DNA from 4 places in the Shewanella sp. ULN5 genome. Region 2 is predicted to be linked to each of the others. Evidence: predicted binding sites of a transcription regulator. Region 2 holds the regulator's gene; each other region holds the start of a gene.
The links. Region 2 encodes LexA, which represses DNA repair genes until DNA is damaged. Its sites were predicted from a motif close to TACTGTATNNNNATACAGTA; they were not measured.
Positions count from the first base shown of each region.

Region 1: recG (ATP-dependent DNA helicase RecG) is a predicted target of LexA. The motif match lies at 2,745-2,764, and genes of this name have one in related genera.
Region 3: ORI98_RS11995 (YebG family protein) is a predicted target of LexA. The motif match lies at 1,901-1,920, and genes of this name have one in related genera.
Region 4: ORI98_RS08870 (LexA family transcriptional regulator) is a predicted target of LexA. The motif match lies at 5,226-5,245, and genes of this name have one in related genera.

Region 1 is NZ_JAPJEE010000013.1:25,358-33,243, forward strand. It holds gene ORI98_RS12950 (DUF3014 domain-containing protein) at 1-501, opposite strand, end outside; gene recG (ATP-dependent DNA helicase RecG) at 637-2,712, opposite strand; partial or broken gene ORI98_RS12960 (helix-turn-helix transcriptional regulator) at 2,832-3,062, opposite strand; gene ORI98_RS12965 (calcium/sodium antiporter) at 3,249-4,178, opposite strand; gene ORI98_RS12970 (AMP-binding protein) at 4,331-5,986, opposite strand; gene trmH (tRNA (guanosine(18)-2'-O)-methyltransferase TrmH) at 6,340-7,041, opposite strand; gene ORI98_RS12980 (RidA family protein) at 7,123-7,506, opposite strand; gene spoT (bifunctional GTP diphosphokinase/guanosine-3',5'-bis pyrophosphate 3'-pyrophosphohydrolase) at 7,543-7,886, opposite strand, start outside.
Region 2 is NZ_JAPJEE010000021.1:37,712-45,597, reverse strand. It holds gene ORI98_RS16235 (NapC/NirT family cytochrome c) at 1-498, opposite strand, end outside; gene ORI98_RS16230 (hypothetical protein) at 770-1,036, opposite strand; gene mtr (tryptophan permease) at 1,277-2,533, opposite strand; gene plsB (glycerol-3-phosphate 1-O-acyltransferase PlsB) at 2,533-4,956, opposite strand; gene lexA (transcriptional repressor LexA) at 5,207-5,824, shown strand; gene ORI98_RS16210 (cell division inhibitor SulA) at 5,821-6,339, shown strand; gene coxB (cytochrome c oxidase subunit II) at 6,729-7,886, shown strand, end outside.
Region 3 is NZ_JAPJEE010000011.1:91,065-98,950, forward strand. It holds gene ORI98_RS11980 (PqiB family protein) at 1-463, opposite strand, end outside; gene ORI98_RS11985 (paraquat-inducible protein A) at 450-1,046, opposite strand; gene ORI98_RS11990 (paraquat-inducible protein A) at 1,126-1,758, opposite strand; gene ORI98_RS11995 (YebG family protein) at 1,932-2,216, shown strand; gene ORI98_RS12000 (GAF domain-containing protein) at 2,290-2,748, shown strand; gene proQ (RNA chaperone ProQ) at 3,030-3,653, shown strand; gene prc (carboxy terminal-processing peptidase) at 3,676-5,727, shown strand; gene pepN (aminopeptidase N) at 5,801-7,886, shown strand, end outside.
Region 4 is NZ_JAPJEE010000007.1:91,978-99,863, reverse strand. It holds gene ORI98_RS08895 (ABC-F family ATPase) at 1-730, shown strand, start outside; gene ORI98_RS08890 (hypothetical protein) at 829-1,197, shown strand; gene ORI98_RS08885 (alpha/beta fold hydrolase) at 1,229-2,038, shown strand; gene ORI98_RS08880 (methyl-accepting chemotaxis protein) at 2,162-4,159, shown strand; gene ORI98_RS08875 (bifunctional 2-polyprenyl-6-hydroxyphenol methylase/3-demethylubiquinol 3-O-methyltransferase UbiG) at 4,330-5,121, shown strand; gene ORI98_RS08870 (LexA family transcriptional regulator) at 5,255-5,665, shown strand; gene ORI98_RS08865 (Y-family DNA polymerase) at 5,677-6,933, shown strand; gene ORI98_RS08860 (hypothetical protein) at 7,795-7,886, shown strand, end outside.

The DNA of each region.
Region 1 (7,886 bases), on a different contig from region 2:
ACTGGTGGTAAATTTATTGTCAGGACCTATCATAGGGCTAGCTTTACGGATCAGTTCACCTTGAGCGAGGTTATCAATAAAGACCACAAATTGACGCGCCATATCCTTTTTTAAAATCAGTGGTTCAATCTTCATGCCACTGGCAACGGCAAGGGTTTTTTTCGCGACAAAATCATCTGATTCCGCTAATGCGGGTAAAGGCTCTACAATTGCCGCAGGCGTTTCAGGTTCACCTAATGGAACAACATCAGACTCAGTTATGGATTCTTCAATCGCAGGCTCTTCGATAGGGGCTTGTTCAATCGGCTCCATAGGAATAGGCTCAGGTAATACAACCGGTGTGGGGAGGCTTTGCTCTATTTCTATCGCGTCATCACCACTCATATAGAAGTAACCAGCTGCCGCAATAAGTGCAACGACCACTACGCCAATAACTGTGGTGTTGGAGCCCGATTTTGGCTCTGGTGCGGGAGTTGCTCGATCTTCTTTATTAACCTGCATTGTAATTCCTTAGCTGCTAAAGCTGATAATACAGAACATTAAAATCCATAATACTCTGTACATTGTGCAAGATTACGCTTGCTTGTCTATAGGAGGGTTGAAATAAAAATAAAAAATCATCTTTTTTACTCAGTATTATGCTTGCACATACTGTTGACGTTCACCCAACCATCGCTGAATGATCGGGCCGACATTGTCAGGAACCTGTTGATGAATATGAACCGCCAATTTTTGAATGCTGGGGATCAAATGTTGATCGCGGACTAAATCCGCAATTTTCAATTCAGCAAGACCGGTTTGTCGGGTACCGAGTACCTCGCCTGGACCTCTAATCTCAAGATCTTTTTGCGCAATAACAAAGCCATCATTACTGTCACGTAATACCCCTAAACGCTTGGTTGCTGTTTGCGACAAGGGCGCTTTATAGAGTAACACACAATGGCTAGCTACCGCGCCGCGGCCAACCCGCCCGCGCAACTGGTGTAACTGTGCTAGCCCTAGGCGTTCAGGGTTTTCGATAATCATTAAGCTGGCATTGGGCACATCCACGCCAACTTCAATCACAGTGGTTGCCACAAGCAGGTGTATTTCGCCAGCTTTGAATTGTGCCATGACGGCTTGTTTCTCTGTGCTTTTCATTCGCCCGTGGACTAAACCGACTTTTAATTCTGACAGTACTTCGGTGAGTTCAGCTGCCGTGTCTTCAGCAGCTTGGCACTCTAGCACTTCGGACTCTTCAATTAAGGTGCATACCCAATAAGCTTGGCGATTATCTTGGATTGCTGCAATTCTGACGCGTTCAATGACATCGTTACGGCGGCTATCGGATACAGCCACCGTGCTCACGGGTGTTCGTCCTGGCGGTAGCTCATCGATAATAGAGGTATCAAGGTCAGCATAGGCTGTCATGGCCAGTGTGCGAGGTATGGGGGTTGCAGTCATGATCAGTTGGTGTGGATGAAAACCTTGATGCACGCCTTTCTCTCGCAACCCTAAGCGTTGATGTACGCCAAATCTGTGTTGCTCATCGATTATGATTAGGGCAAGTTTATGAAATTGTACCGCTTCTTGAAATATCGCATGGGTACCAATGACCATTTGGGCAGCACCAGAGGCGATATCTGCTAAAGATTGGGCTCTGGCTTTACCTTTAAGTTTACCTGCCAGCCAACCTACTTTTAATCCAAGGGGCTCAAACCATTGTGCAAAATTAGCCGCATGTTGCTCTGCTAATAGCTCTGTTGGTGCCATCATGGCAACTTGGTAACCGTTTTCTATCGCTTGCAGCGCCGCCATAGCGGCAACCAGAGTTTTACCTGAGCCAACATCACCTTGAACTAAACGCATCATAGGGTGGGCTAGATTTAGGTCTTCGCTGATTTCCGCCACAACACGCTGTTGCGCCCCAGTGGGTTTAAAAGGTAAATTTTTTAAAAATGGATTGAGCAATTGACCGCTTGCAGATAAAGAAACGGCATTATCACGTCGAGACTTTTGTCTTAATTGCAACATGCTTAAATTATGCGCCAGCAATTCTTCTTGCACTAGACGTTGTTGGGCAGGGTGGTCGCCTTGCTCCAGCATATGTGGGTCGACGTTTTTATCTGGTCGATGCAAAATCATTAAGGCTTGCGGTAAGCTTAAGTTATTCGGTTGTAAGTTGGCAGGGATTAGCTCAACTAACCCGCCCTGACTAAGCATTAATAACGCTTGTTCGGTCAGCTTTATCCAACTTGCCTGCTTTAGCCCTTCGGTTGTTGGATAGATGGGCGTTAAAGTTTCGCTTAAGTTGGCATCATTACCCGCTTGAATGATTTTATAGTCAGGGTGAACAATTTCAGCATGGTGGTTACCGCGGCGGATTTCACCATAGGCTCTGATCATCGCGCCCTGTTGCATGGCGCTGCGCTGTGCCATGGAAAAATTAAAAAAGCGTAAGGTCAGCGGGCCTGTTGCATCGCGTACATTACAGATAAGCATTCGGCGGCGGCCCTGAATAATTTGCGTCGATTGCACTTCTGCTTCTATGGTGCCGTAACTGCCAAAAGATAAGTTGGCGATAGGGTAGATTTGGGTTCGGTCTTCGTAGCGTAAAGGTAAGTGAAACAGCACATCTTGCACTGTTTTTATGCCTAATTTGTGTAGCTTCTCAGCCATTTTTTGGGCCACACCTTTTAGTTCAGTAATGGGCACTAAATCTAAACGCAACAAATGCAACTTACTCCAATCCGTTTATTGTGTAACACTGTAAATATATACATGTATTTTGTCTATACTAGCAGAGATTGCCTCTAAGGCAATAATGGGATGCAGCGGAATGTTTGTGGTTTTTACAACCAACCTTTTTGTTTGGCGATTCTTGCTGCATCTATTCGATTGCCGGCGTTCAGTTTACTGATGGCTTCGGATAAGTCATTTCGCACAGTGCCCTCGGCAATGAAAAGGATTTTGGCAATATCAATAGTCGACTTTCCTTCGCTGGCAAGTCTGAGTGCATGACGCTCTTTATCATTAAGTGGGTCAACTTCACCTATGGCCGTAAAAGCCAGTTCAGCATCTATGTTTTCATGGCTATATCCGTATAAGTAAGCCCAAGCAATTTGTTGGGATAGGCTTAGTATGTCGATAGGGCCGAATTGTTGTTAGCGACAAAGGTCATCAATTGAATATGACATTTGTCATCGATGAAGATTAAAAGTAAAAAGCCCCTGATAATCAGGGGCTCGAAGTATTTAGACTGCTGATGATTACACCACTTGAGAAATCAAATAGCTGGTGTATCCAATATAGCCTGCAAGCAAAACTGCACCTTCACGACGCCCGATCCGCAGGCCGCTCCAGGCGAATGGCAGTACTAAGATGGCAAAAATAATCATCGCAATAAAGTCGACTTGATTAAAACCTTCAGCCGATACTGGGTGAATTAACGCCGTTGCGCCCAAAATACCCAGTACGTTAAAGATGTTAGAGCCAACAACGTTACCAATGGCAATATCGCTTTGACCTTTCAATGCCGCCATCACCGAGGTGACCAACTCAGGCATGCTGGTGCCAATAGCCACAATGGTTAAACCAATAATGACTTCACTAATGCCAAACATTTTGGCAAGGTCGACCGCGCCACCAACAAACAATATGCCGCCGCCGACTAACATCGCGATACCCACAGCAATAAGGCCAATTGACAGCAGTGGATTTTGTGGGGTGGTATCAATATCTAACTCTTCAGGCTCATTTTTTGAACTAACATAACTGAAGACCAAATAACCGACCAACAAGCTAAATAAAATGGCGCCGTCCATAAAGCTGACAATACCATCCAGTAGCAAGAACCACACTAATATAGAGGCGCCAATCATTAATGGAATATCACGCTTCACCATTTGTGATTGGATTTTTATTGGTTTGATCAGTGCGGTGATCGCTAAGATTAAACCAATGTTGACAATGTTTGAGCCCACTACGTTGCCAAGTGCTATGCCAGGGTTACCCGCTAAAGCCGATTTTACGCTTACCGCTAATTCTGGTGCGCTGGTACCAAAGGCAACAATGGTTAAACCGATGATCAACGGTGCGATACCTAAGCGTAATGCGACAGCACTCGCACCACGAACTAACGCTTCTGCGCCGAAGGTTAAAATTATAAATCCGCCAATAATGGCCAATGCAATCAACATGATACTCTCATTAAATTAGGTTACCTAAGTGACACTATTTTTTGCACTTAAGGCGACAGTTTTGGTCGGCATATGTTGACAGAATATGTCAAAAAAATACACGCATTCAGCGTGTATTTTTTTATCTATCTCATGAATTTTAATTCATCGAGTTATAGCTCGTCTTCCCAGCGCACTTTTGCTCCACGTACACCTTCTACTTTGGCACTAAACGCTTTTTCTAACACATGACGTTTGATTTTAAGCGTAGGCGTTAGAACATCATTTTCGATGGTCCAGGGTTCTGTTACCACCACAATCGCATCGACATGTTCATGGGATTCTAAGTTAGGGTTGATACTGTCTAAGGTGGCTTTTAATGAGCTGCGCACTTCTTCTCGTGGCTGTCTGTTTGCTCCCTCAGATAATTGCACTAATGCGACAGGGTGTGGTAAACCTGAACCTATCACACAAATTAGCTCAAGGTGTGAATCTTGAGCTAACTTACGCTCAATCGGAACCGGCGCCACATATTTGCCTTTTGAAGTTTTAAAGTTGTCTTTGACTCGACCAGTAATATCTATATAGCCATCACTGTCTATTTCACATAAATCGCCAGTGTAGAAAAAGCCATCTTCATCAAACGCCGCCGCTGTGGCTTCTTCTTGTAGGTAGTAGCCTTTCATCAAGCCAGGGCTTTTAACCATTAATTCACCTTGTTCTGTTCGGCGAACCTGACAACCTTCAATGGCGCGACCTACACTGCCAATTTTATTAGGATTGAATGGGAAGTTGATAATCGAGTAAGCACAATTCTCTGTCATGCCCCATGCTTCACAGATATTCATGCCAATGCTGTGATACCACTTCAATAGTGTGGGTGGAATAGGTGCAGAGCCCGAGCCTAATAAGCGACAATGCTCTAAGCCTAAACCCTTTTGGATCTTGCGCTTAATAATGCTACTGATGATTGGGACTTTTAAGAGGAAATTAAGCTTATTCTCACCAATTTTATTGATAATGTTCAGCTGGAATAAAGTCCATAAACGCGGCACTGAGAAGAAAACCGTTGGGCGGCAGCGTTGCACATCGTTGACAAAGCTATCAAGACTTTCGACAAAGGCGACCGATGAGCCAGAATAAAAAGAGGAACCTTCAATCGCTACTCGCTCAGTAATATGGGCTAGAGGAAGATAGGATATTAATCTATCGGCAGTATTGGTTTGCAAATCACGCACGACAACGCCGCAGGTCCAGCTGTAATTCGCAAACGTATGAATGGCGCCTTTAGGTTTACCGGTTGAACCTGAGGTGTAAATTAACGTCATTGTGGTATCTGGTGTTGGATACTCGACATCCACAAGCGGTTGCCCCAAAGATAACAACTGATCCCATTGATATTGCGCAGGCATGGTGTCGTAAGGCATCGCTAAGCGTAATATATCTCCACCTACGCCAGCTTCTTGATCAGCCCAATAATCTAATTTACCAATAAAAATAGCTTTGGTACCACTGTGTTCTAACACATAACGAATGGTATCGGCATTGGCTGTTGGGTAAATAGGTACACTGATATATCCCCCGTGCATTAATGCCAGATCGGTAATAAACCATTCGGCACAATTTTTAGATAAAACGGCAACTTTGTCGCCAGGCACTAAGCCTAAATGTCGCAGGGCTCCGGTAATTTGTTGCATTTTCTGTTGTACTTCACGCCAGGTAAAATCGACATATTTGCCGTTAATCGGTTGGCGTAGATAGATTTCATCACCTTGAGTGTCAACCCAATGCGCAAGCATCTCAACGGGTGTTTTCATTGCATTATTCATAGGGCTATTCTCTGATTTTTTGTTATTAATAAGACTAGTTCAAACATGCGTTTGAACTAGTATGGCGAGTTTTGAGAGCCGGTGCAAATGGTTTGCGTTGCTGCGATATTAAACGCTATCTGTTAATAACAAGCTCTGACCAGCACAAAAGTGGACGATACTTGGTCATTATTTGGATTATTTATTGATGCTGTTGGCAGAGGGTTAAATAAATTACGCGAGTTTGTTGTTATCTTGCTTGGTAATTGTTGTGGTTGGAGGCGCGCTTATCCCGTCTAAGTGGCATAGTCCTGATTAGGCGTTTGCCACTATCTTTAACGTTATGACGATCGTCATAACAAGCTGATTTTCAGTTAAGCTTCTTCAGCATTTGGATCGGGTTCGCGCATGCGTTGCCACCAAGTAGTATTAGCTTCTATTTGTCCTTGTGCATCAATGTTAGGGTAAGGAATGCCTTTACGTCGACAAGCTTTGGCATAAATAGGATGGCCTTGTTCAAATAACATTTTTTGACAATAAGATTCATCTAACTGACGAGTACCATACATGCCTGCTTGTTCACGTTGGCGTTGTGCTTCATACATGATTAATGCAGAAGCCACGGATACATTTAGTGATTGCACCATTCCAAGCATTGGAATGATGATATGTTGATCGGCAATGGCAAGACCTTCATCACTGACACCGTCACGCTCGTTACCCATGATCACGACCGTGGGTTTGGTGTAATCAATGTCTCTAAAGTCGATGGCTTTATCTGAAAAATTGGTAGCCAGCACTTGCATGCCTTGCAAATTAAACTGTTTAGCAGCTTCGCTCATGCTGTTGTATTGCAGGGTTTTGACCCACTGTTGACTCCCTGATGCGGTATTACCTGAGACTCGCATCTCGGCATCGGGCCAAACCGCATGAATTTGATGGATACCTACGGCATCAGCGGTACGAATAACCGCTGCAATATTTTGGGTTTTATGCACAGTATCTAAACAAAGCGTGAGATCTGTTTGACGGTTATCTAGCATTTGATTAATGCGGGCGTAGCGTTCTGGACTCATAATAAATGTTCATGTTGAGAAAGCGAAAAGGGCGCTTAAGCGCCCTCTAATGTGGGATATAAACTCACTTGAGTATCAAGCTTATAGCTCCATTATCCCGTCCATTTCAACCAATGATCCCTTTGGCAGCTCTTTAACGCCAATAGCCGCGCGTGCTGGATAGGGTTGTTGGAAGTAACGGCTCATAATGTCATTCACTGTCGCAAAGTGCGATAAGTCGGTTAAGAAGATATTTAACTTAACGATGTCACTCATGCAACCGCCAGCGGCCTCACAAACAGCCGTTAAGTTTTCAAATACCTGTACAACTTGAGCAGAAAACTCATCGCTTACCATTGTCATTGTGGCTGGGTCTAATGGAATTTGACCTGAAAGATATACGGTACTGCCAACTTTGACGGCCTGTGAATAAGTACCAATTGCCTGTGGTGCTTTATCGGTCGCGATGATGATTTTTTCTGCCATGATAATATCTCTTGTTGATTGTTATGATTATAAAGGTTATCGGTTACGCGACGTGCGTAATACTTCTGGAAGTACTCGAATACGGCGCATTACATTGGCTAAATGTACCCGATCTTTTACCGAAATACGTAAATTAATCTGGTAGACACGGCCATCACGCTCTTCGGTGCTTAAGTTATGAATATTTGAACCTGCAGAGGCAATAATCGAGGTGATTTTAGCTAAAGCACCTTGATGGTTAACAATTTCAACTCGCAAGTTTGCATGGTATTCAACGCCTTCGGCGTTATCCCAATGTACAGAGATATACTTATCTGGCTCACCTTGATAACCGCGAATATTGGCGCAATTTTCCATATGAACCACTAAACCTTTACCTG
Region 2 (7,886 bases):
CGCTTTCTTGAAGTTGTTTTCATGCATCTTCTTGGCCATTTTCTTCATGTCTTCAGGCTGATTCTCATAAATACGAGTATGACAGTGACGACAGTTAGCTGAGTCATTAGCCTTAAAATACTTTAACGCGATATCAGCTTGCTCTTTACGATTCTCATCTAACCAAGCCTGAGTGTTAAAGTCATCGATCATTATGAAACCATATAAGTCTTTTGATACGATGATTTTTTTGATCAAGTAATCAACTGGACCATGAGGTAAATGACAATCTTGACATTGAACAGTAATACCTGCTTTACCGCCACCATGGGCAGAAGCCAATACTTCATCTTTTAATGAATGATTGCTATGACAAGACATACAGAATTCGTCTGTACTTGTTGCATGTAAAGTTTGCTGAGTCGCAAAGTAGCCAACGACACCCAAAATCACACCGACAACAATCAGTACAATAATGGAATATTTCGCGCTTGGTTTAAATAGTGCACGCCAGTTCATCACACATCTCCGTTTTACAGAATTTTACGTTTTTAATTTTCGGCAAGTGTAGAGTGTTTTGGCGCCAAAAAAGCAGATATGACTCTAGGTTTAAGTGTATTGGGTTGTACAAATAACTTAAACTTTGAAGTCGATCAATAATCGACTGAGTTTATTCACTCCAAACTTAAATTAAACTTAATACATAAAAGGCGATTTAACAACAAAACACAAAAAATCAACGGCATAATTGCAACGCAGATCTCAAATAGGTCATTATTCTTGCAATAATTTATACATCTGTAGCGAGGAGGCTCTTTTTCTCCATGCCGAGCTTAAACATATTCACCGCGCCCCAGGCCATGATTACTCCACCGACTACCAGCATGCTGTAAACAATAGTTTGGTCGGCTAACATAGGTAAAAAATCGTTGCCAAAACCGACGAAGATACCGTACAAACCTAAACCGAACAGTAAACTACCAGGAAAATCGATAATGCCAACCAACAGCATTTTTCTTTCAATTTGTTTCATTTTTTGTAGCTTATTATCTGTCATATAAACCTCATCCATGATCAAAAAAACAACATAGCAAATTCAACGCAGACACAACAGTAGCGTTCAGGTTCTAAGCAGTTTATTTCCACCGTAGGGCTATTGATGCAGGTTCCCTTAATAATAACAGCGCAAGTCAATATCAATTGATTCAACTTTGGTTCATTTGATCAAGCAAATGCCTTTTCATTCGCTATAAAATAAAAAAGTCTTCCGTAGAAGACTTTTTTACTTTTGAAGCGCTTATTTATAAACAGGCAAAATATCCGCCATGGCAAGCAAGTGACATATTGCCGTCACAGCACCAAACATCACCACGATAACGATTAATGCATTTCCGCCAGGTACTTTAAACCCTTGACTGTCTGGATATAACTGACGCGTTTTATACGCCAATAATGCCGGTACAATCACTGCCCAAATGGTCGCAGCTAACGCAGCAAAACCAATCGCCATCAAAAAACCATTAGGGAACAATATTCCCAATACCGTAGGGGGGATAAACGTTACTGCAGCGGTTTTTAAACGACCTATACGTGTGTCATCAAAACCGAAAAGATCGGCAAGATAATCAAATAAACCTAAGGTTACCCCTAAAAATGAAGACGCTACTGCCAAATTTGCAAACAGGGTTAACACGCGGGATAAGTTTTCACTTGAAATCGATTCAGATAATGCACCGACTAACACCCCCATATTACCGCCTTGGGCAATAATATCCGAGAACATTCCACGAGAAATATTACCCATAGTGACCACTAACCAACAGGCATAAATCACCAACGCGATTGACGTGCCTAACACTAACGCTTTTACAATGGTCTTAGCATCTTTGCCGTAATACTTCACCAAACTAGGTACATTACCGTGATAACCAAAGCTGGCTAAACCAAAAGGCAGCGCAGCTAACATGTAAGGTAAATAGCGGGTTTCGCCATCAGGCTCAAACAAACGACTGGGCTCGATTTCAATCAGTAAATTACCCGTCGCCAGAAAGAAGGTAATGACCATACCTCCCAGCATAATAGTGGTAATTCTATCAACCGCTTTGGTACTGGTTAACACAATCAAGGCTAACACTGCAGCAAACACCAAACCGGCAATACTTTGCGGCAGCACAATACCAACGGCCTGCAAGCTATGGTTAACAATTGAGCCACCACCACTAATGTACGCATAAGTTAAAATATACAATACAAACGCAATTGATAAGCCGTTCACAATACGCCAGAACTGGCCTAGCGTATCGCGGGTTAATGTGTCAAAACTGGCGCCAGGCTCGAAATGAAGATTAGCCTCTAACAGTAATAATCCTGACATCAGCATACAAAACCAAATGCCGACCAACATCATCATTGAATAACTAAACCACATTCCGGCACCAACAACCGGCAAAGAGAACATCCCTGCACCAACGGTTGTTCCTGCAATAATCATCGCACCGCCAATAAGCGATTTACTTTTGGGGCCATTTTTTGCCGCATTCATATGGTTGGCCATTAACTTAAATGCTCCGCATTGACGCTATCTTGGATGGTTTGTTTAACAGATGAGCGTAATAAGCTATTAGCATGATCACGAATACGAGAGACCTCGTCTAAATGCTCATTACTGCTTAAATAACCTAGCTCTTTCAATTTAACACTTAAGGTGTTGTATAATTTTTTGTCATAAAACTCTGGCGCAGTAATACCGTGTAAAGCACCTAAACGTTGCGCCAATACATGACTCTCACACTCAAGCTCTGAGCGTTCTAGATGAGGTTTTATCGCCAAAAGGTTGAAGATGATGGCATAACGCTGCATTGTTTCACTGACGGTTTCAGCGAGAAGCTCTAATTGAGTAATGTTGGCATCAACGACAATACAACTGTCACCGCAAGTCAGCAGGTTCTCCGCCACCATCTGTGCCAACACTTGATCGACATAAATTGGAAGATTTTCGATACCCATAAATAATTCGGCTTTCAGCAATGGATAAAAATCTTCCACTACCGCCAATATTTGCTCACGATTACATTCTTCATAGCGCACCAAGCAACTGGCGATCAGCGAAGGAATAATCATTAAATGGATAATGTTATTACGGTAATAACTTAAGGTGATGGCATGTTTTGCATCAAGTGCAACAATGTCACCTAAAGGATCGGTCTCAAGGGTGAATTTATTTAAAGATAAACAATGCTCCACAATCGAGGCACCATTGCCTTCTGCAACCGAAGTGTAATTAGAATACGGGGCATTTTTGAGCAGTTTGAGATAAAAATCTAACTGACGCTCTAATTGATGACGTTCTAATGCATTTTGTTCAGAAGCCAATAACACTAGGCTGGTTAACGTCACAGAACTTGCCGCTGCCGCGCCATTAATTTTAGTCATCACCTGATTAGCTAAAAGGTTTACCGCAGGCGTTACCCATGAAGGCTTTTGTTCAGGGTCTTTAGCCACTTCTTCACGCCAATCTGGCGCTTGTTGCTTTAAAAAGTTTTGTAAATTTATTGGCTCACCAAAGTTGACATAACCTTGACCAAAATTACGTAATTTTCTGATTGCCCCAAACACTTGCCAAACAGATTCTTTTTCTTTTTTCTTACCGCTTAATTCTTTATGGTAAGTAGCCACTTCCATCACATGGTCATAGCCCAAATAAACTGGCACTAAAGTAACAGGACGTTCAATACCACGTAATACACTATTGATTGTCATCGCCAGCATACCCGTTTTAGGCGCGAGTAATCGTCCAGTTCGAGATCGTCCCCCCTCAGTAAAGTATTCGACTGAATAACCTTTTGCGAAAAGTTGATCTAAGTATTCACGGAAAATGGCGGTATATAACTTATTGCCATTAAAGCTGCGGCGAATAAAGAATGCGCCACCACGGCGGAACATTGGCCCCGCAGGCCAAAAATTAAGGTTAATACCCGCTGCAATATGCGGTGGTACCATACCTTGATAATATAAAATATAAGACAGTAGCAAATAATCCATATGGCTTCGATGACAAGGCACATAGACAATTTCATGGCCATCATGGTGTAACTGACGTACTTGTTCGGCGCCTTTAATGTTAATACCGCTGTATAGTTTGTTCCAAAGCCAAGTAAGGAACCGCTCTGCAATGCGCACTAAACTGTCAGAATAATCAGCAGCAATTTCATCCAAATATTCAATCGCGGTTTCACGTGCTTTTTCTTTAGATATCTTTTTATTGGTAGCTTCTTCTTCAATCGCTTTAATAATGGATTCAGACGCTAATAACGAAGCAAACATGGCCTGACGATTAGGCAATTGCGGTCCTGTCATCACTTTGCGTTGTCGACGAAAATGCACACGCGCAACACGAATTAATTTGTGCGCAATGGCTTTATCAGTGCCATGCTCATCCGCCATGTAACGTAAAGACATGGCATTAGAAAACTGCACAAAGCTATGGCGACCTAAAAAGAGAATCATTAACCATTTGCGAAGCCAAGTTGGGCTTTCACGCTCAAGCACTGCAGCTTTCATGGTGTCATCTTCTTTACCTGGGGTGCGCCCCCAATAAAGACTAACCGGCACTAGCTGAATATCGAGTTCAGGTTGTTGACGATGAAGGGCTAATAAACTGGTAAAACAGCTTAAAAACTTTTCACCGCCTTCACGTTTACCGATTATCGGCTTACGACCTTCTAAGCAAACCACTCGAGGCACTTTCAGTCCATCAAGCTGTAATGGAGAGTATGGGCTAGGTAATCCTAGATCCTCAGTCATCTCACTTAACGCTGCAGTGTCACTAATCGACTCTGTTTTCATCACATAAACAATAGGTTTTGCTGGATCAAAATTTAAATCCGCAAACGGATCTTGGGGTACCACGATGGTATTTACCATCAATTTTTGAACCCAACGCAATAGCCTAAGTATGATTGAATCTGGTTTTGACATAGTAATATTCGCAATAAAGCCCTTTTAATATGGGCGCATAGAATACCAGAAACTGGTTGCCTTTCACTAACTGCTGTACAAACCAAACTCAGCTTTGCAAGCATAATACATTTTTTACACTCTATACCTATGAAATATATAACAAAAAAATCACATTTAATTATAAAATTAAAAAATAATTGGTGAATACTTGCGCAAAACAAAACACTGTATATAATGACAGTTACTGTATAGAAAGACAGGAAGCAACATGAGACCCTTAACACCACGCCAAGCTGAAATTTTAGAGCTGATTAAAAACAACATCTCTGAAACTGGGATGCCACCTACTCGTGCTGAAATTGCCACACGCTTAGGTTTTAAAAGCGCCAATGCGGCTGAAGAGCATTTAAAAGCTTTGGCTAAAAAGGGGTTTATTGAAATTATGCCCGGCACGTCTCGTGGCATTCGCCTGACCCAAGAGGATGAACCAGAAGAAAATGGCTTACCGTTAATTGGTCAAGTGGCTGCTGGCGAACCCATTTTAGCCCAAGAACACGTAGAACAATACTATCAAGTCGATCCAAATATGTTTAAACCTGCCGCTGACTTTTTATTAAGAGTGCGTGGTGACAGCATGAAGGATATTGGCATTTTAGAAGGCGATTTATTGGCTGTACATAAAATGCAACAAGCCCGAAATGGTCAAGTTGTTGTTGCGCGTGTTGAAGATGATGTCACAGTGAAACGGTTCGAGAAAAAAGGCAATGTGGTTTACTTGCATGCTGAAAACGAAGCGTATTCACCAATTGAAGTGGATTTAAGTTACCAAAGCCTAACAATTGAAGGGCTTGCTGTTGGTGTTATTCGTAATGGAGAGTGGTTATGAACAAACTAATGGGCACAGCCCCGCGTCATCCTGGATTATGGATGGATATGCCATCAGCAGATATGAATCTGGCACAACCCATTACTACGCTTCAAACTCAGACCCACGGCAAACTAGAACTAAGCCAATATGCTAGCCAGTTAGCACAATTAAGTCAGCAAGGACGTTGGATAGTGCTCATCAATCCAGCCAACATCAGTTACAAACAGATGCTAGCCAGCGCTGGTGTTAGGATGGATAGAGTGCTTTTGGTTCATACCAAAGATGAGATTGAAACCCTATGGGCAATGGAGAAAGCATTAACTAGCGGCACATCAAGTGCTGTGATTTCATGGACACAACCTTTAGACGCTCGCGACAGTCGCCGTTTAGAGTTAGTCGCCAAAAGTGCCCGCGCCTTAGGCATTGTAATTGAAGATGCCAGCACAGACTTAAATCATGATTTAAGTACTAAAACGATGCTTTCAAATCAAAATAATGCGGTTAATACAATTAATTTCACCTCGTTTCATTAATTATAATTGCCGTATTTACTGAGCCCTGCCCATGTGCAGGGCTTTTTTGTACAATTTTTCAGCTAATTAGCTGTAAAAGTGATCTTGATCAATGTTTAATCTACAAGTAATGTACTTAACAAGGTTGAAACATTTTCAACCTTACTGAAACGCTACAGTCTAGATTTTATCTGACAGATAAAAGCGTCAAATCAGAATTGATAAGTTCAGTTGTAAGTACCAGCGTGGTGCACATTTAATAAAAACCAGTAAGCCGAAACGCTTACAACCACCAGGGTACTTTGGAGTCATCAAACTTTTTTGGGAACCGAAGAGTTTGCATAGAGCAGAGACTTACTGTGTGACTCTTCTTTGTAGTTGCTATTCGCAATTGGCAGAGGAGAAGTCTTGTGAAGCAATGGTTGTATTGTGTAATGGCGGTGTTACTGGCACCTCCCCTTGGGGCAAACGAAATGCCCCTCAACATGACAAAAGGTGTAACGAATATTAGTGGTCAGGTTTACGACCTCCACATGATTATTCTATATATCTGTTGCGCTATTGGTTTAGTGGTGTTTGGGATCATGATTTATTCCATGATTTATCACCGAAAATCCAAAGGCGCTGTCGCGGCAAATTTTCATGAAAGTACTAAAGTGGAAATTGCTTGGACTGTCATTCCATTTGTCATTCTTATTGGAATGGCGATTCCAGCCACTAAAACCCTAATAGCGATGGAAGATCCGTCAAATGCGGATTTAACCATTAAAATTACCGGTTCGCAGTGGAAATGGCATTACAGCTATTTTAATGAAGACGTCGAATTTTATAGCATTCTATCCACTCCACGAGATCAAATTGAAGGAGACGAAACCAAAAGCGATACTTACTTATTAGAAGTAGATAAGCCTTTAGTTTTACCTCTTAATCGTAAAGTTCGTTTCTTAATGACCTCTGATGATGTTATTCACTCGTGGTGGGTACCCGCATTTGCAGTAAAAAAAGATGCGAATCCGGGGTTTATTAACGAGGCGTGGACGCGTATCGACAAGGCAGGAACTTATCGCGGCCAGTGTGCTGAGCTATGCGGTAAAGATCATGGCTTTATGCCGATTGTTGTGCAGGCATTACCTGAAGCGGAATATGATGCTTGGTTATTAGACCAAAAACAGCAAGCGAGTAACGCAGCTGAAGCTGCGAAAGCCGCCTTATCAGAGACTCTTTCAAAAGAAGAGTTAATGGCAAAGGGTGAGCAAATTTACCTCTCTACCTGTGCAGCTTGTCACCAACCCAACGGAGCAGGTTTGCCGGGCGTATTCCCATCGCTTATTGGCAGCCCAATCATCAAGGGACCAATTAATGGCCATATTGACATTGTCCTTAATGGTAAGCCTGGAACAGCCATGCAGTCGTTTGCTAAACAGTTGAGTGCGAAAGATATTGCGGCGGTTGTCACCTATGAGCGTAATGCTTGGGGTAATGATTCTGGTGATGTCATTCAAGCAGTGGATGTGAGTAATGCCGCTAATGGTGGCAACGCTGATAACAGTGCCTCAGCTCCTCAACCT
Region 3 (7,886 bases), on a different contig from region 2:
CTTCGCTGCCTGGGGTGATAGCTGGGGCTTCTCTTTGGGCTTCAAAATTATAGCGAGATTTACCATCGCCAGGTTGTATGGCGATATAATTACCTGAAAACAATGTTTCTAAGCCTTCAACACCCGTGATACTCGCTTTAGGTTTAACCAGCCAAAATTGGGTGTTTTCATTCAAAAAAGGATCAGCGCGGTAATCCATAACCACTTTAACATTGACGCCATTCAAATCTTTATCCAGGCTAACATCAGTGACTTTACCCACCGTTAACCCTTGGTATTTAATTAAGGTTTTACCTACATCAATACCCGTCGCACTAGGGAAATGAATACTTATTTCTACACCAGATTCTTGAATGCTTTTTATGCCTAACCAAGCACCTAGCATTAACGCAACAATCGGCAATAACCAGATGGGTGAGAAAAGTTTTTTCTTTACAACTTTTGGAGATTCAATTTGAGTCATTATGCGTTTCCAAACGGTCCCATAGTAAGCGAGTGTCTAACACTTTTGCTGCGAGTTGAGTGAGTAAAATAACTAATGCAAATGCAGTTGCTGCTGGAGCCGGTTTTGCATCTAGCAACTGCCCCATATTAACCAATGCGACCGTCAAAGAGATGACAAATAAATCTAACATTGACCAGCGTCCTATCCATTCAATAATGTGAAAACCAACCATCATTTTGCGTTTAGAAATTGGAATATTAAAACTAATCGCACATAAATACAGTCCTAAGCCAAATATTTTTAGCCAAGGGACAAGAATGCTGGCGGTAAATACGATGATGGCAATAGGGAACATGCCAGATTTAACTAGATGTGAAATGCCACTAAAGATAGTGTCATTGGTAACAACACCACGATTTGTTAATAAGGTGATTGGGTAAATATTCGCCAATATCAATAAAATTGTCGCAGTAACCAGCAAGGCCCAGCTCTGTTGGATGCTAGCATAATTCCTTGCGCTTAATGGCGAGTGACAACGACTACAGTTTTGTTCAGTTAATGCGTTAACTTTTTTGCACGTTGCACAAAGACAAAGACCCATTTTAAGCCCTTGTGGTGTTGTATTAACAGGTTCGTCATTAGCATTGTCAACTTGAACAAGCAACTCGGGTAACACATTATCATTTTTCGACATGGACATAACTCCACATATGTTCGAGGTTGTATTCGCGCTGCAAAAAAAGAATTGCTAAAAAAAGCAAGGTGAAACTTAAGGTGCCCATGCCAAAATAGACATCAGAGAAATCGGATAATTGAAACGCGGAGACAAGAAAACTGATCACATAAATTTCTAACATGGTCATTTGTGATAACAGGCCATGATTTTTGAGCAAACGACGATAAACGTTTTGCCAAAAAGATGAATTCAAATTCAATTTGATGATTAACACTTGTAGTAAAATTGACAATATCAATAACGCTGGTGCGATAACCGCAGACGCGAGTACGGCCAAACCTACGACCCAATAACCTTGCCCCCAAACTTCAACAGCTGTTTGGTAAACAGTGGTTGTGCGCACACTACCAAGAAAATTGATTTCGAGAACTGGTAATAAATTAGCGGGAAAAAAAACAATAAGCGCGGTAATGCATAAGGCGAGTAGACCATTTAAGGAACAATAAGGTGTGTCATACAAGGCTGTATCACATCTTGGGCACAGTGCTCTTACATTAGAAGGCAAAGCCCGTTTTCTAATGACAAAGTCACAGGAACGGCAAAGTATCACCGCTTTAAATGATTTGGGTTCAGGCATTATGGTTTTTATTAAGGCTATCCATCATCAATAAGCGCTTTATATTATACGAAAATGCCAACATATATTAATAATATCGATGTAAATGTTAAAACAAGTCAATTTGCTATTGCGTCTAACCCTTTATTTATGTCAATCTTTGCACTGTATATAAAAACAGTGGAGATGTGTTCATGGCAGTGATTACCCAGTTTGTCGTGGTAAGAGAAGGGGTTGAGAAGATGACATTTACATCAAAGAAAGAAGCCGATGCCTACGATAAAATGCTTGATGTTGTAGACAGTTTAGTGCCTTTCCTGTCAGCTTCTGAGCTTAATTTAGATGAAAACACTTGCGAACAGTTAGCATTTTACCTTGCGACAAACAAAGACGAGCTTGGGAATTTACTAAAAGGGGTGGTGAAACCTAAATCCATCGTTGAGCCAAAGCCTAAAAAGAAGACTGTTAAACAAGATTAATTTTTTTTAGCGACAACTACTGGTAGTCTGTGTGCTTTAAAGAATGACATGATTTTAGGTTCAAGGAATATAAATGAAAGCAGGGTTTTACGATACTCTCATTCGCCAGACTGAAGCTTTGCTGGCTGATGAAGATGATTTAATTGCAGCAATGGCCAATTTTTCTGCATTGATCAATGATAATTTAGCCGACTTAAACTGGGCAGGTTTTTATATTGTCAAGAATGGACGATTAGTTCTTGGGCCATTTCAAGGTAAGGTCGCCTGTACCAGAATTGAATTTGGTAAAGGCGTTTGTGGTACTGCCGCGGCATTAAATACCACTCAAAGAGTGGCAGATGTACATCAATTTGACGGGCATATAGCCTGTGATGCAGCGAGTAACTCTGAAATTGTTGTGCCAGTAAGACAAAATGGTCAGGTGATCGCCGTGCTCGACATCGACAGTCCATTGCTCAATCGTTTCGATGAAGATGATCAAGTAGGGATTGAATTATTAGTAAAACAGTTTGAAAATTGCTTATTTGGTTAAAATCCAAGCAATATGAGGTAAATGATTGTCGCAATCGCCGCAGCGAGCTTTATAATAGCCTATGACGATGGAGTGCTATTTTGTAATAGTCCCAAAGAGAGACTAGTCTAAACCGCTGCAAATTTGTTAAGCTTTGTTTCCAAGGCTTTAGCAATGCAGTTGTTAGTGCTAATTTATAGGTTAAGTGTCAGATATACTGAAATACTTAGCAAAAGATGAACGACTATTGGCCAAATAACCTTTTGCCAACTTTAGTCCCCTTATTTAACGTGGAAGTAAAAATGGAATCAACAGACAAGTTGACCGACACCAACGCAATTTTAGCGTATTTATATGAAACCTTTCCTGCATGTTTCATTGCGGAAGGCGACACAAAGCCATTAAAAATTGGTTTATTTCAAGATTTGGCTGAACGGTTAGCTGATGATTCTAAAGTCAGTAAAACACAACTTCGTGTAGCTTTACGTCGTTACACCAGCAGCTGGAGATACCTAAAGGGTGTTAAAGCTGGCGTGCAACGTGTCGATTTAGATGGCAACGATTGCGGTGAGTTAGAGCAAGAGCATATTGATCATGCTCAATCTACGTTGAAAGAAAGCCAAGACAAAGCCAAAGCAAAGCGCCAAGCGCAAGCGCCAAAAGCAGCGGCTAAGAAACCAGTTAAAAATGCGGCTTCTAAGCCTCGTCCAGTGGTTAAGAAAGAAAAGCCTGCAGTAGTTGCAGCACCAGTCGTGAATTTGGTTCCTGCAAAAATGGCAGATTTATCAACTAATCAACGTGTCAACGTTAAATTAGGTGCTTCTCCAGTGGCTGGCACGATTACCGACATTAAAAAAGAAGATGTACACGTCCAGTTAGATTCTGGTTTGAGCATCAAAGTACGTGTAGACCACATACTATTATAAATTTTAAAGGAGTAACTTGTTGATGCGAAAACTCACATTGGCCGCTTCAATTGCTTGTGCATTAGCAGGATTCTCTGCATGGGCAATTTCACCAACGATTCAAATCAGCGAGTTACCCAAACTAGCCCAGGAACCTCAACATCAAGTTGCCAGTAAACGAGTCACTAACTTATTTACTCGCGCCCATTACCATCGTTTTGATTTAGATGACGCTTTCTCTGAACAAATCTATGCACGGTTTTTAGAGCAACTTGATTATCGCCGTAACGTTTTGACCCAAGCTGATATCAATGGTTTTGAACAATATAAAGATCAGTTTGATGATATGGTCAAATCGGGTGATATTTCTCCAGCTTATAAAATGTTTGATGTATTGCAAGCTCGTCGATATGAACGTTTTGCTTACGCGTTAACTTTACTTGAACAAGAGTTTGATTTTACCCAGCAGGGTGATGCTTACGAATTTGATCGTAAAGAGGCCGCATGGCCTAAAGATGGTGAAGAGTTAAATGAGTTATGGCGTCAAAGAGTCAAATACGATGCCCTAAATCTTAAGCTTACGGGTAAAAAATGGGATGAGATTGTTGATATCCTAACTAAGCGTTACAACAATGCCATCAAACGTTTGAGTCAAACTCACAGCGAAGATGTATTCCAGACCGTTATGAATTCGTTTGCTAGAACGGTTGAGCCTCATACTAGCTACTTATCTCCTCGTAATGCAGAACGTTTCCAAATGGAGATGAACCTTAGCCTTGAAGGTATAGGTGCGGTATTACAAATGGATGATGACTATACCGTCATCAAAAGCTTGGTTGCTGGCGGCCCTGCAGCATTAAGTGAGAAATTATCTCCTGAAGATAAAATTGTTGGCGTAGGCCAAAAAGATAAAGAAATAGTCGATGTTATTGGCTGGCGATTAGATGATGTTGTTGAACTGATCAAAGGGCCAAAGGGCAGTGAAGTTGTACTGCAAATATTGCCTAAAAAAGGTGGCGCAAATGCTCAACCTTTTAATGTCACAATTGTACGCGATAAAATCCGCTTAGAAGATCGCGCAGCAACCTCTAAAGTGGTTGAGCCAAAAGAAGGCGAATTTGCCAATCGCAAAGTGGGCGTGATTCAGATCCCTGGTTTTTATATGAACCTATCTGAAGATGTCGCCAAAGAGCTGACCAAGTTAAAAGAGCAACAAGTTGAAGGTGTCATAATCGATTTACGTGGTAATGGTGGCGGAGCATTAACCGAAGCGACCTTACTGACGGGTTTATTTATCGACATGGGACCCGTTGTTCAAATTCGTGATGCTAACGGTAGAGTTAACCAAAACAGAGATAATGACGGTAAGAGTGCTTATGATGGCCCGTTAACAGTGATGGTTGACCGTTACAGTGCTTCAGCATCTGAAATTTTTGCTGCAGCATTACAAGATTACGAACGAGCTTTAATTGTGGGAGAGCCTACCTTTGGTAAGGGGACAGTACAGCAGCATAAGAGCTTAGGTCGTATTTATGATATGTATGAGAAGCCAATCGGCCATGTTCAATATACGATTGCAAAGTTTTATCGGATTAACGGTGGCAGCACACAGTTAAAAGGTGTTACCCCTGACATTCTTTATCCAAGTGCGTTAGAGCCAGGTGAGTATGGTGAGTCTGAAGAGAAAAATGCGTTGCCTTGGGACAAAGTTCCTGTAGCGCAATACAGTACTTTAGGCAATATCGCTCCTGAGTTAGTAAACCAGTTAACAACTAAGCATCAACAACGTATTAGTGCTGACGTTGAATTTGGCTATATTAATGACGATATCGCGGAGTTTAAAAAACACCATGATGATAAAACCATTTCATTAGTTGAGAGTGAGCGCATTAAATCTCGTGAAGATGATGATAAGCGTGCACTTGATAGAACTAATGAGCGCCGAGTTGCTGAAGGGCTTGAGGTGGTTAAATCATTAGATGATATTGAAGATGATAAAGATGCAAAAATCCCAGATCCTTTTTTAGATGAAACCGCACTTATCATGTTGGATATGGTTGACGCAGAAAAGCTAGCCAAAGCGCCTACTCAATAGTTAAATACACTCAATTAAAAACGCGCATTAGCGCGTTTTTTGTTATAAAAATTAAAATTGTTAAGGGATGATAATGTCTGAAGCTCAAGTCAAACATTTAAAAGATTACACTGCACCAACGTTTACTATCAATCATATTGATTTAAATGTCATTTTAGACGGTGAGAATACAAAAGTTGTAGCTTTAAGTAAGGTCTCTCGACGCAATGAGCATCAATTAGATCTGATCCTTGATGGGGAACAGCTTAATTTAGTTTCTGTAAAATTAAATGGCAAAGGGTGTGAATATCGTCAAACAGATAGCCAATTAGTCATCGCTACTAGTGAATCAGAGTTTGAATTAGAAATCACTACCGCATTAAATCCAGAGGCTAATACCAGTCTAGAAGGTTTGTATATGTCCGATGGCGCATATTGTACTCAATGTGAAGCTGAGGGTTTTAGACGAATCACTTATTTTTTAGATCGCCCCGATGTATTAGCCACCTATACGGTAAGAATAGAAGCGGATAAAGCAGAGTTTCCATTTCTATTAAGTAACGGAAATGTAATCGAACGAGGTGAGATGCCGCGCTCTGGACGTCACTTTGTTCGCTGGCAAGACCCTTTTCCAAAACCAAGTTATTTATTTGCTTTAGTGGCTGGAGATTTTGATTTACTTGAAGATCATTTCATCACTATGTCAGGTCGCAATGTAACCTTGCAGGTCTTTGTGGATAAAGGCAATTTACATAAAGCCGATCATGCAATGATTTCGCTTAAAAAGTCGATGAAATGGGATGAAGAACGTTTCGGGCTTGAATACGATCTTGATATATATATGATTGTTGCCGTTGATTTTTTCAATATGGGAGCAATGGAAAATAAAGGCTTAAACGTTTTCAATACCAAATATGTTTTAGCCGATAAAGCCAGTGCAACAGATGAAGACTATCATGGCATCGAATCTGTTGTTGGTCATGAATATTTCCATAACTGGACTGGAAACCGTGTTACCTGCCGAGATTGGTTTCAACTTAGTTTGAAAGAAGGGTTAACCGTTTTTCGTGACCAAGAATTTAGCTCAGATCTAGGTTCTCGTGCAGTTAATCGTATTCATGCCATTAAAGTTATGAAAAACCAACAGTTTGCTGAAGATTCTGGCCCAATGTCACATCCCATCCGTCCTGAATCAGTGATCGAGATGAATAACTTCTATACCGTGACCGTATATAACAAGGGAGCTGAAGTCATTAGAATGATGCATACCATTTTAGGCGAAGCAGCTTTTCAGGCGGGAATGAAGTGTTACTTTGAACGCCATGACGGTCAAGCCGTAACCTGCGATGATTTTGTTAATGCAATGGAAGAGGCGAGTGGCAAAGATTTACAACAATTCCGTCGTTGGTATTCACAAGCTGGTACACCGGTAGTTATTGTTGAAGATGATTTCAATCCTGAGTCGGGGCAATACACCTTGACGATCAAGCAATCGGTAGAGAGTCATGGTGTTAAAGGTCAAACACTTCATATTCCTTTTAGTATTGAGATATTAAACGCCGAGGGCGCTTCAGTAATTAATAAAGTTTTAGACGTGAAGAAAGCCACACAACAATTTACGTTTGACGGATTTGCAGCAAAACCTGTTGCATCATTACTGCAAGACTTTTCTGCGCCAGTTAAACTTCAATATGAATTCAGCTTTGACCAGCTTGTTCATATTATGCGTTTTGCTAGCAGTGAAGTTGCACGTTGGGAAGCGTCAGTGCAATTATTCAGTCAGTCGGTTTGGGAAAATGTTGCGCAGCTTTCAGCCAAAGAAGTCATGTCGGTTGATCCAAGAGTATTAGAAGCATTTAGAGGCGTTATTCTTGATGCAGGGTTAGATCAAGCTTTAGTGTCTGAAATCCTAAGTTTTCCAGCGGCTTCAGCTTTAATTGAGCAAGTATCATCGGTAGATTTAGATGGTTTGCAAATGGCACGTGAATTTGTCATTGAAGAAATTGCATCGGCAACACAAGACGAATTACTTGCAAGGTATCGTGAATTAACCGTGATTGATAACCCATCGGCGCGGGCATTTAAAAACGTAGCCTTATCGTTACTCTCTACAGTGTCACAAGAATATGAAACATTGGTTGTTGAACAGTTTAACTGCTCTACCAATATGACCGACAGCC
Region 4 (7,886 bases), on a different contig from region 2:
AATTGATAAAATCAAACTTGATGAGATTAAAGCATCAAGTCGTGTCAATCCGTTTATTCGTTTTGAACAAGAAAAGAAACTATTCCGTAATGCATTAATCGTTGAAAATCTTGCTAAAGGCTATGATGCGCCATTATTCAGCAACTTAAACTTAATGGTTGAAGTCGGTGAGCGTATTGCTATTTTAGGTGAAAACGGTATAGGTAAAACAACCTTACTACGTACTTTAGTTCACGACATCCCGCAGGATGAAGGGACAATTCAATGGTCTGAAAACTCCAACATTGGTTATTATGCACAGGATCATGAAGCTGACTTTGCTAACGACATGACCTTGTTCGAGTGGATGAGCCAATGGCGTAAAGAAAATGACGATGATCAATCGGTACGTGGCATTTTAGGTCGTATGCTATTTGGATCAGACGACATTAAAAAGTCAGTTAAAGTTTTATCTGGTGGTGAAAAAGGGCGCATGTACTTTGGTAAACTTATCATGCAAAAACCTAATATTCTATTGCTCGACGAACCGACTAACCACATGGACATGGAATCGATTGAGTCATTGAATAATGCATTAGAACTTTACGAAGGCACTTTGATCTTCGTATCACACGACCGTGCATTTGTGTCATCTTTGGCTACACGTATTATTGAAATCACCTCAAAAGGTATTAATGACTTTAAAGGAACATATGATGAGTTCCTTGCAAGTAAAGGTATTGAAGGCTAATTCCGGCTCTTGAAAATGAACAAGCCCTGAACGAAAGTTCGGGGCTTTTTGTTTTCAGGGATGTAGACTCAATCTATGACTAAATATGAGAGACCAATATGAGTTTAACTCACGAACAAGTTGTTCAAACAATGACAAAAATGCTTTGCCGTAGCAATTTTAATATTAAAAATGTTACTGAATTTATGTTGCCCGAATTGAAAGAAGCCGTCTATTTACACCTTGACGCTAAAACACCATTACTGATAATTAGACCCGCTTTTGAGGTTTTTTCTGGCGAATTAGCTACCATTAATGGTGTACATGCAAAATACGATTATCATCATAATGCGCAAATGACCCGTTTTCCGACTCGTCGTAATAAGGGAGTGTCAGAAGTTCATTATGGTTTAGCTTTTAAGTTTGATGACCAAGATGCCGTTGAAGCATTTATAAGTCGTCTTATTGAAATCGTTAAAGGCGGGTGATAATCAGGTAATCATTAGCAAGGGAGGCTCTATGACACAGTCGTTTGATATAAGTAAGTTTAATTATTGTTCCACTGGTTTTGGTCAGCCTCTTGTGTGGTCGCATGGTTTATTAGGTTGCATGCAAAGTGAAGATGCTCTTGGAATTTATGCATGGCATCGATTTCCTAAAAAACTGACATTATTGAGATATGATGCCTGTGGCCATGGTCTTTCTGCGTCATCCACAAACAAATCAAATTATTTGTGGACTAGCCTTGCAAATGATTTACAGCAATTAACACTTAACGTACTGGGTAATCAAACGGTCATTTTAGGTGGTCAATCAATGGGCTGCGGCAGTAGTTTGTTTGCTGCATTGAATCAACCTGATAGGGTAAAAGGACTCATTTTAATGAATCCACCTACCGCTTGGGAATTAAGAACCTCACAACGCGATTACTATATCAAAGTGGCCAAAGCCGCAAAAATGCTTGGTGGAAAAGGGCTTGCCAAAATCAACGCTAAGCACATTGATAGAATGTTACCTTCGTGGCTGGTAGATGCGCACAAACATAGTGTGCTGGGTATGTTGGATGGCTTAAAAAGCATGAAACGTTCAAGTCTTGAAGCCATATTTTTAGCCGCAGCAGAAAATGATTTCCCCACCCCTCAGCAACTTGCACAGTTAAACATTCCTTGCTTAATTTTAGCCTGGGATAATGATGCAAACCATCCTTTATCCTGCGCGACCACCCTAGCTGATTTGTTACCTTTAGCTGAATTACACGAGGCAACAAATATGGCTGATGTTGACGAATGGCCAAGCCTCATCATTGATTTTTGTTTAAAATTAGCCTAAATACATGACAGAATTCACAAATATGCACTTATTTTGTGATCTAACACTTTAGTTTTGTAGCGGTTTGACCGATATAGATTAATATTGAAAGAATAAACTCTCATAAAAACAGTAGGGATACACATGAATTGGCAATGGATTGGTAATCTTAAAATTTTTCAAAAACTTGCATTGTTAGCTATTCCTCCTCTTTGTATTTCTATCATTTACGGCGGCATGTTTGTTCATAATAAGTATCAAACTCGTCAACAACTAACCCTTATCATGTCGTTAACTGAACTTGCGGTGACTAATAGCGCATTTGTCCATGAGTTACAAAAAGAACGCGGTATGAGTGCAGGATTTATTGGTTCACAGGGTAAAGCTTTTAAAGATAATTTACCGCAACAACGCCAGCTAACCAATCAACAGTTGCAGCTGTTTAACGATTTCATTGCTAATGTCGAATTACCTCAGGCATTCAACACTAAACTGAATCAAGTATCACAAGCCTTAACGCAACTCAACTCAATGAGAGATTCTGTCGATTCATTGACAGTCTCGGTGGCTGATGAAGTAAAGTATTACACCTTAATGAATACGCTTCTTTTGTCTATGGTTGATGATGCTGCGACCGAGACCCAAATTAGTGATCTAGCATTAAGATTAAAATCTTTTGCAGCCTTCTTACAAGCTAAAGAACGTGCAGGTATAGAAAGAGCCGTTTTAAGTTCAACCTTTGGACAGCAAGGGTTTAAACCAGGTGTGTATCGTAAATTTATTAACCTTGTGGCCGAACAAAACACCTATGCAGAACGATTTTTAGCATCCGCTCAGCCTGATGAAGCACAATTATATCAACGCGCATTAAGTTCATCAGCCTTTACTGATGTTGATAAGATGCGTGAAATCGGTTTTTCACAAGAGCCTGCTAACATTCAGCAACAATCGCCTGAAGAATGGTTTAAAACATCAACAGCACGCATTAATGGCTTAAAAGATATTGAAAATCAGCTTACACAAATGCTAAAACAATCTGCCCAATCTAGTTTAGATAATGCTTCCCAGCATATGTTGACATCTTTACTTGCATTAATAATCGCACTTGCATTTGTTATTTCAGTCACTATGAGTATTTCAAAATATTTGCATGTCAGCTTACGCAAAGTGCAAAAAACCATTACCCATGTTGGCGCAAATTTTGATTTAACGTCACGGATTGGGCATCAAACCTCAGATGAATTTGGCCAATTAGCATCATCTTTTAATAGCATGATGAATGAATTTGAGACCATCATTGATCAAGTGAGAAAAAATGCCATAACGCTCGTTAATGCTGTGGAAACAATGAATGGCTTTACCCACTCAATGCAAAGTGATGTTTCTCAAGGGTCCGCCGAAGCTGAGCAAGTCGCTTCTGCAATGACAGAAATGAGCGCTACGGTAACGCAAATTGCAGCCAATGCAGTGCAAGCCTCCGAGGCATCCACTCAAGCCAATTCAGAAGCTAAAGCGGGTAACAGCGACGTTAGCAAAACCAGTGATGCAATTAAAATCTTAGCCGTTGAAATTGGCGATGCTGCTGCGGCTATTCAAACATTAGATAAAGATGTACAGGATATTGTCACCTTACTGGATGTGATCAGTTCAATTGCCGAACAAACTAATTTATTGGCACTTAATGCGGCAATTGAAGCGGCTAGAGCAGGTGAGCAAGGTCGAGGATTTGCGGTTGTAGCAGATGAAGTTAGAACCTTGGCTCAACGATCGCAAAAATCGACAGAAGATATTAAATGCATGACAGATAAATTGAAATCTGGGGCATCATTAGCGGTGCAGGCAATGGAGCGAGGTCAAACCCAAGCCCAACAAAGCGTTGAAGAAGCTGTACATGCAGGTAAAGAACTGAATCTTATCGTTCAGCATGTTGGTGTTATTGACAGTATGAATGAGCAAATTGCTACCTCTACCCATGAACAATCTGCTGTAGCTGAAGAGGTTAACCGTAATGCACTTAAAATCAGTGAGATATATCAACATACTAGAGAAACCGCACAGCAAATATCTGAATTAAATGACCAATTACTCAATGATGCTAGCGCCATGACAAACATTGTCAGTAAATTTACGCTTAGTCGTTAATGTGACTAAATATCAGTACATCGTATGATGTTTTTACAATACATTTAAATACGCAATACCATGAAGCTGGATACCATTAAACATTCATTAAGCAAGATGCCGATTGATAAATAGCATTTTTACATGATAACACCGGGCAATAGCCCGGTTTTTTTGTAGGACCAAACTAAATGGATTTATGTAAAGATTACCTCACCACCAATAAAGCAACATGGAACGCTCGCACTGATATTCATGTTGCTTCAAAGTTTTACAACATTGACAATTTTTTACAGGGATCGTCATCGTTAACTGAAATCGAAACGGCTGAATTGGGTGATGTTACTGGCAAGAAGTTACTGCATTTGCAGTGTCACTTTGGACTTGATAGCCTTTCATTCGCCAGAAAAGGGGCAATAGTAACAGGTGTCGACTTATCCGATAAAGCAATAGATAAAGCCAACGAATTAGCGGCTAAAACTGAGTTAAATGCTAGATTTGTTTGTCATGACGTTTGTTCATTCGAACACACTGCCAAAGCGAACTTTGATATTGTTTTTACCTCTTTTGGTGTCATTTGCTGGCTACCTAATTTATCACTGTGGGCTCAAACGATTGCGGATAACTTAGCCTCAGGTGGCATTTTTTACATGGCTGAGTTTCATCCATTTCACGATATTATTGAAGGTTACGCTTATTTTAATCATCAGCAGCCCGATGTTGCACAAGAGGGCACCTATACAGAAAATTGTACCGGTGAAAAACATACCGTTATCACATGGGCACATCCCATCAGCGAAGTTATCAATGCCTTACTTTGTGCTGGTTTACAGCTAAAGCATTTTAATGAATTTGACTATAGTCCCTACAACTGCTTTGCCGGACTGACTCAAAACAACAACCATTCCACACCTCGCTATCAACTGCTTAACGATAATATCCCGATGCCATTAGTTTATTCATTGAGCGCTATAAAACCATAACACGACTTCTGTCTAAGCCTAATCCGCTGTTTGTTGAATGGTTTAAGTTTGCACTCGAAATTTTCTAATAAAAACTTTGCATAAAGGCTAAAACAACCTAAAATAACTGTATATATAAACAGTGGTTGTTGTTATGCGTATTATTCCTATTCATGCCAGTGCGGGGATTACCGGTTTTGAGTCGCCTGCATCTGAGTACTTACAATTATCTTTAAGCTTAGATGAGCTGCTTGTTGAGCATCCAAATGCGACATTTATTGGTATTGCTAAAGGAGATTCAATGCAAGGGTGCGGTATTTTTTATGACGATTTATTAATTGTAGATCGCTATGAAACCGCACGTCATGGCGATGTGATCGTTGCTAATTTCAATGGCGAGTTTGTCTGTAAAATTTTAGATAAAAATCGCCGAATGCTACTTTCATCGAATGAAATGTATCAACCACAGGTTATTAATGACTATGACTCATTCAATATAGAAGGTGTGGTGATCCGTTCTATTCGTTGTCATCGTCAAAGTCCATTACTAGTCAACCAATCTTAAGTGGGTAAACCATGTTTGCCTTAGTTGATGCTAATTCATTTTATTGCAGTGCAGAGCAGGTTTTTCGTCCCGATTGGCGCGGTAAACCCATCATTGTATTAAGTAACAATGATGGTTGTATTGTAGCGGCTAATCGACAAGCCAAAGAGTTAGGTGTGCCTAAATTTGCGCCTTATTTTCAAGTAAAAGATTTATGCGTTAAGCAGGGCGTTATTGTTTGCTCAAGCAACTATGAACTTTACGCTGATTTATCCATGAAAATGATGAATGTTATTGGCCGTTTTGCTCCAGATCAGCACGTGTATTCAATTGACGAAAGTTTCTTATCTTTTAAACAATCTTATCCAGCCATCAAGTGTTTACATTCCCAGGGCCAGCTTATACGCAGAGCTGTTTGGAAAGAGACTCGTTTGCCAGTTTGTATCGGTATCGGGGCCACACTAACCCTGGCTAAAGTGGCAAATCACGCGGCTAAAAAACTTCCTGGTTACCGAGGTGTTTGCGTCATAGATAACGAACAAAAGCGAGTGAATATATTGCAGTCGATGGCGGTAGGAGAGGTATGGGGCATAGGTCGACGTATAAGCAAAAAATTAGCCCTAATGAATATCAACACCGCTTTTGATTTAGCCAATATGCCAAATGGGTTAGCCCGTAAGCAATTCAGTATTGAAATTGAACGTACGGTGCGTGAGTTAAACGGTCAGGTGTGTAAAGTTTGGGATGAGGCGAGGGCAGATAAACAGCAAATCTTTTCTACTCGCAGTGTTGGTGAGCGTATTGTCGATTATGACTCTTTGCAGCAAGCGTTAAGTAAACATATAGCTATTGCTGCAGCAAAAGCGAGGCGTCAAGGCTCGTATTGTAAAACCATGATGCTGTTTGCCAATAACTCCCCTTATGATGAGCATCCCGTCAGCTTTAAAGCACTGGTTTATTTTGCTTGCCCGACTCATTGTACCGCTGAATTAACCAAAGCCATGACAGAAGCAGCGCCTAAACTGTTTAGGTTAGGTGTACGTTATTATAAAATAGGTGTCGGTTTAATTAACTTAACCAGTCAAAAACATGCACAACTGGATTTATTTAACCCTCCTAAGGCTAATCCGGCGTTAATGAATGCGCTTGATGGCATAAATCAACGCTATGGCACAGACACCTTATTTTTAGCAGCCCAAGGCATTGAACAAAAATGGGCGATGCGCCGAGAGCTGCTCACTCCGCAATACACCACAAATTGGAAAAGTTTGCCGGTAATTAAGTGCTAGCTTCAGCTAAAAATGTCCGAATTATTACCTCACAGGAATTAGATGTTCAACTGATTTACTCATCCATTAAATCGCTTTGGAACAGAAGCGACTTAGTCACCTAACCATTTTTTGGACAAAAGTGTGTTACGAGCATCCATCGTCTAATTCATTTATATCAGCCCAGTCATGGAAGAACATAGCTTCAATCTAACCAATTGCCTGCCGCTGGGATGTTCAGTATGAACGGAATGTCGCGATCACATGGATGTGAAAGAGCGACCTTATGTGCAGATAATCCAGCGAGACGCCGCAAGCACATCCATATGGGCTTAACCAAAACATCCATGTTTTGGATACTCGCTGGCTCATCTGCACCCGAAATTTTCACATCTTCGATTTAACTTCATTCGTAACAATTCCATAAGAAAAGCTTGGATGTTCGGTTTGAATTGAGGTCATCGAAAAAAGGTCGTGAGCTTGGCATGGATGCCAAGCTAGCTTTCGTTGGACCATGGACGGCCCATCGGAAGCGTTAGGGCTTTTTGACAATGGCCGAAGCCGATTACAGATGAGGTTTAAAGCTGGATCGTACCCCATCGAAAATTATGCGCTTTTCAGCATTTTTCGTCTGGGGCGCTGAGGGTTTCCAAAGGGGCGCAAGCGTTTTGCCCCTTTGGTCTGGTGTGGGCGAAGCACCACGACGTTTAGGGCCAAAGGTCATAATCCAAACTTGTTTTGGGCCATAAAATTGTTACATCAAAGAACGATAAAGATGATATTTTGTATTAGGAAAAAAATTTCAAATTAAATTTGCTTGCCCAAAATCAGTTATTCGCACCTGTAAAGCACATTGAAGTATATCAAGATAAGGAAATGACGATGAATAAAGGGAATTTAGAAAAAGTGTTTATCACATTTGGCAAAGATGTATCATCTGCAATGGCATTGTTTGCTTTCAATTGGGAACATGG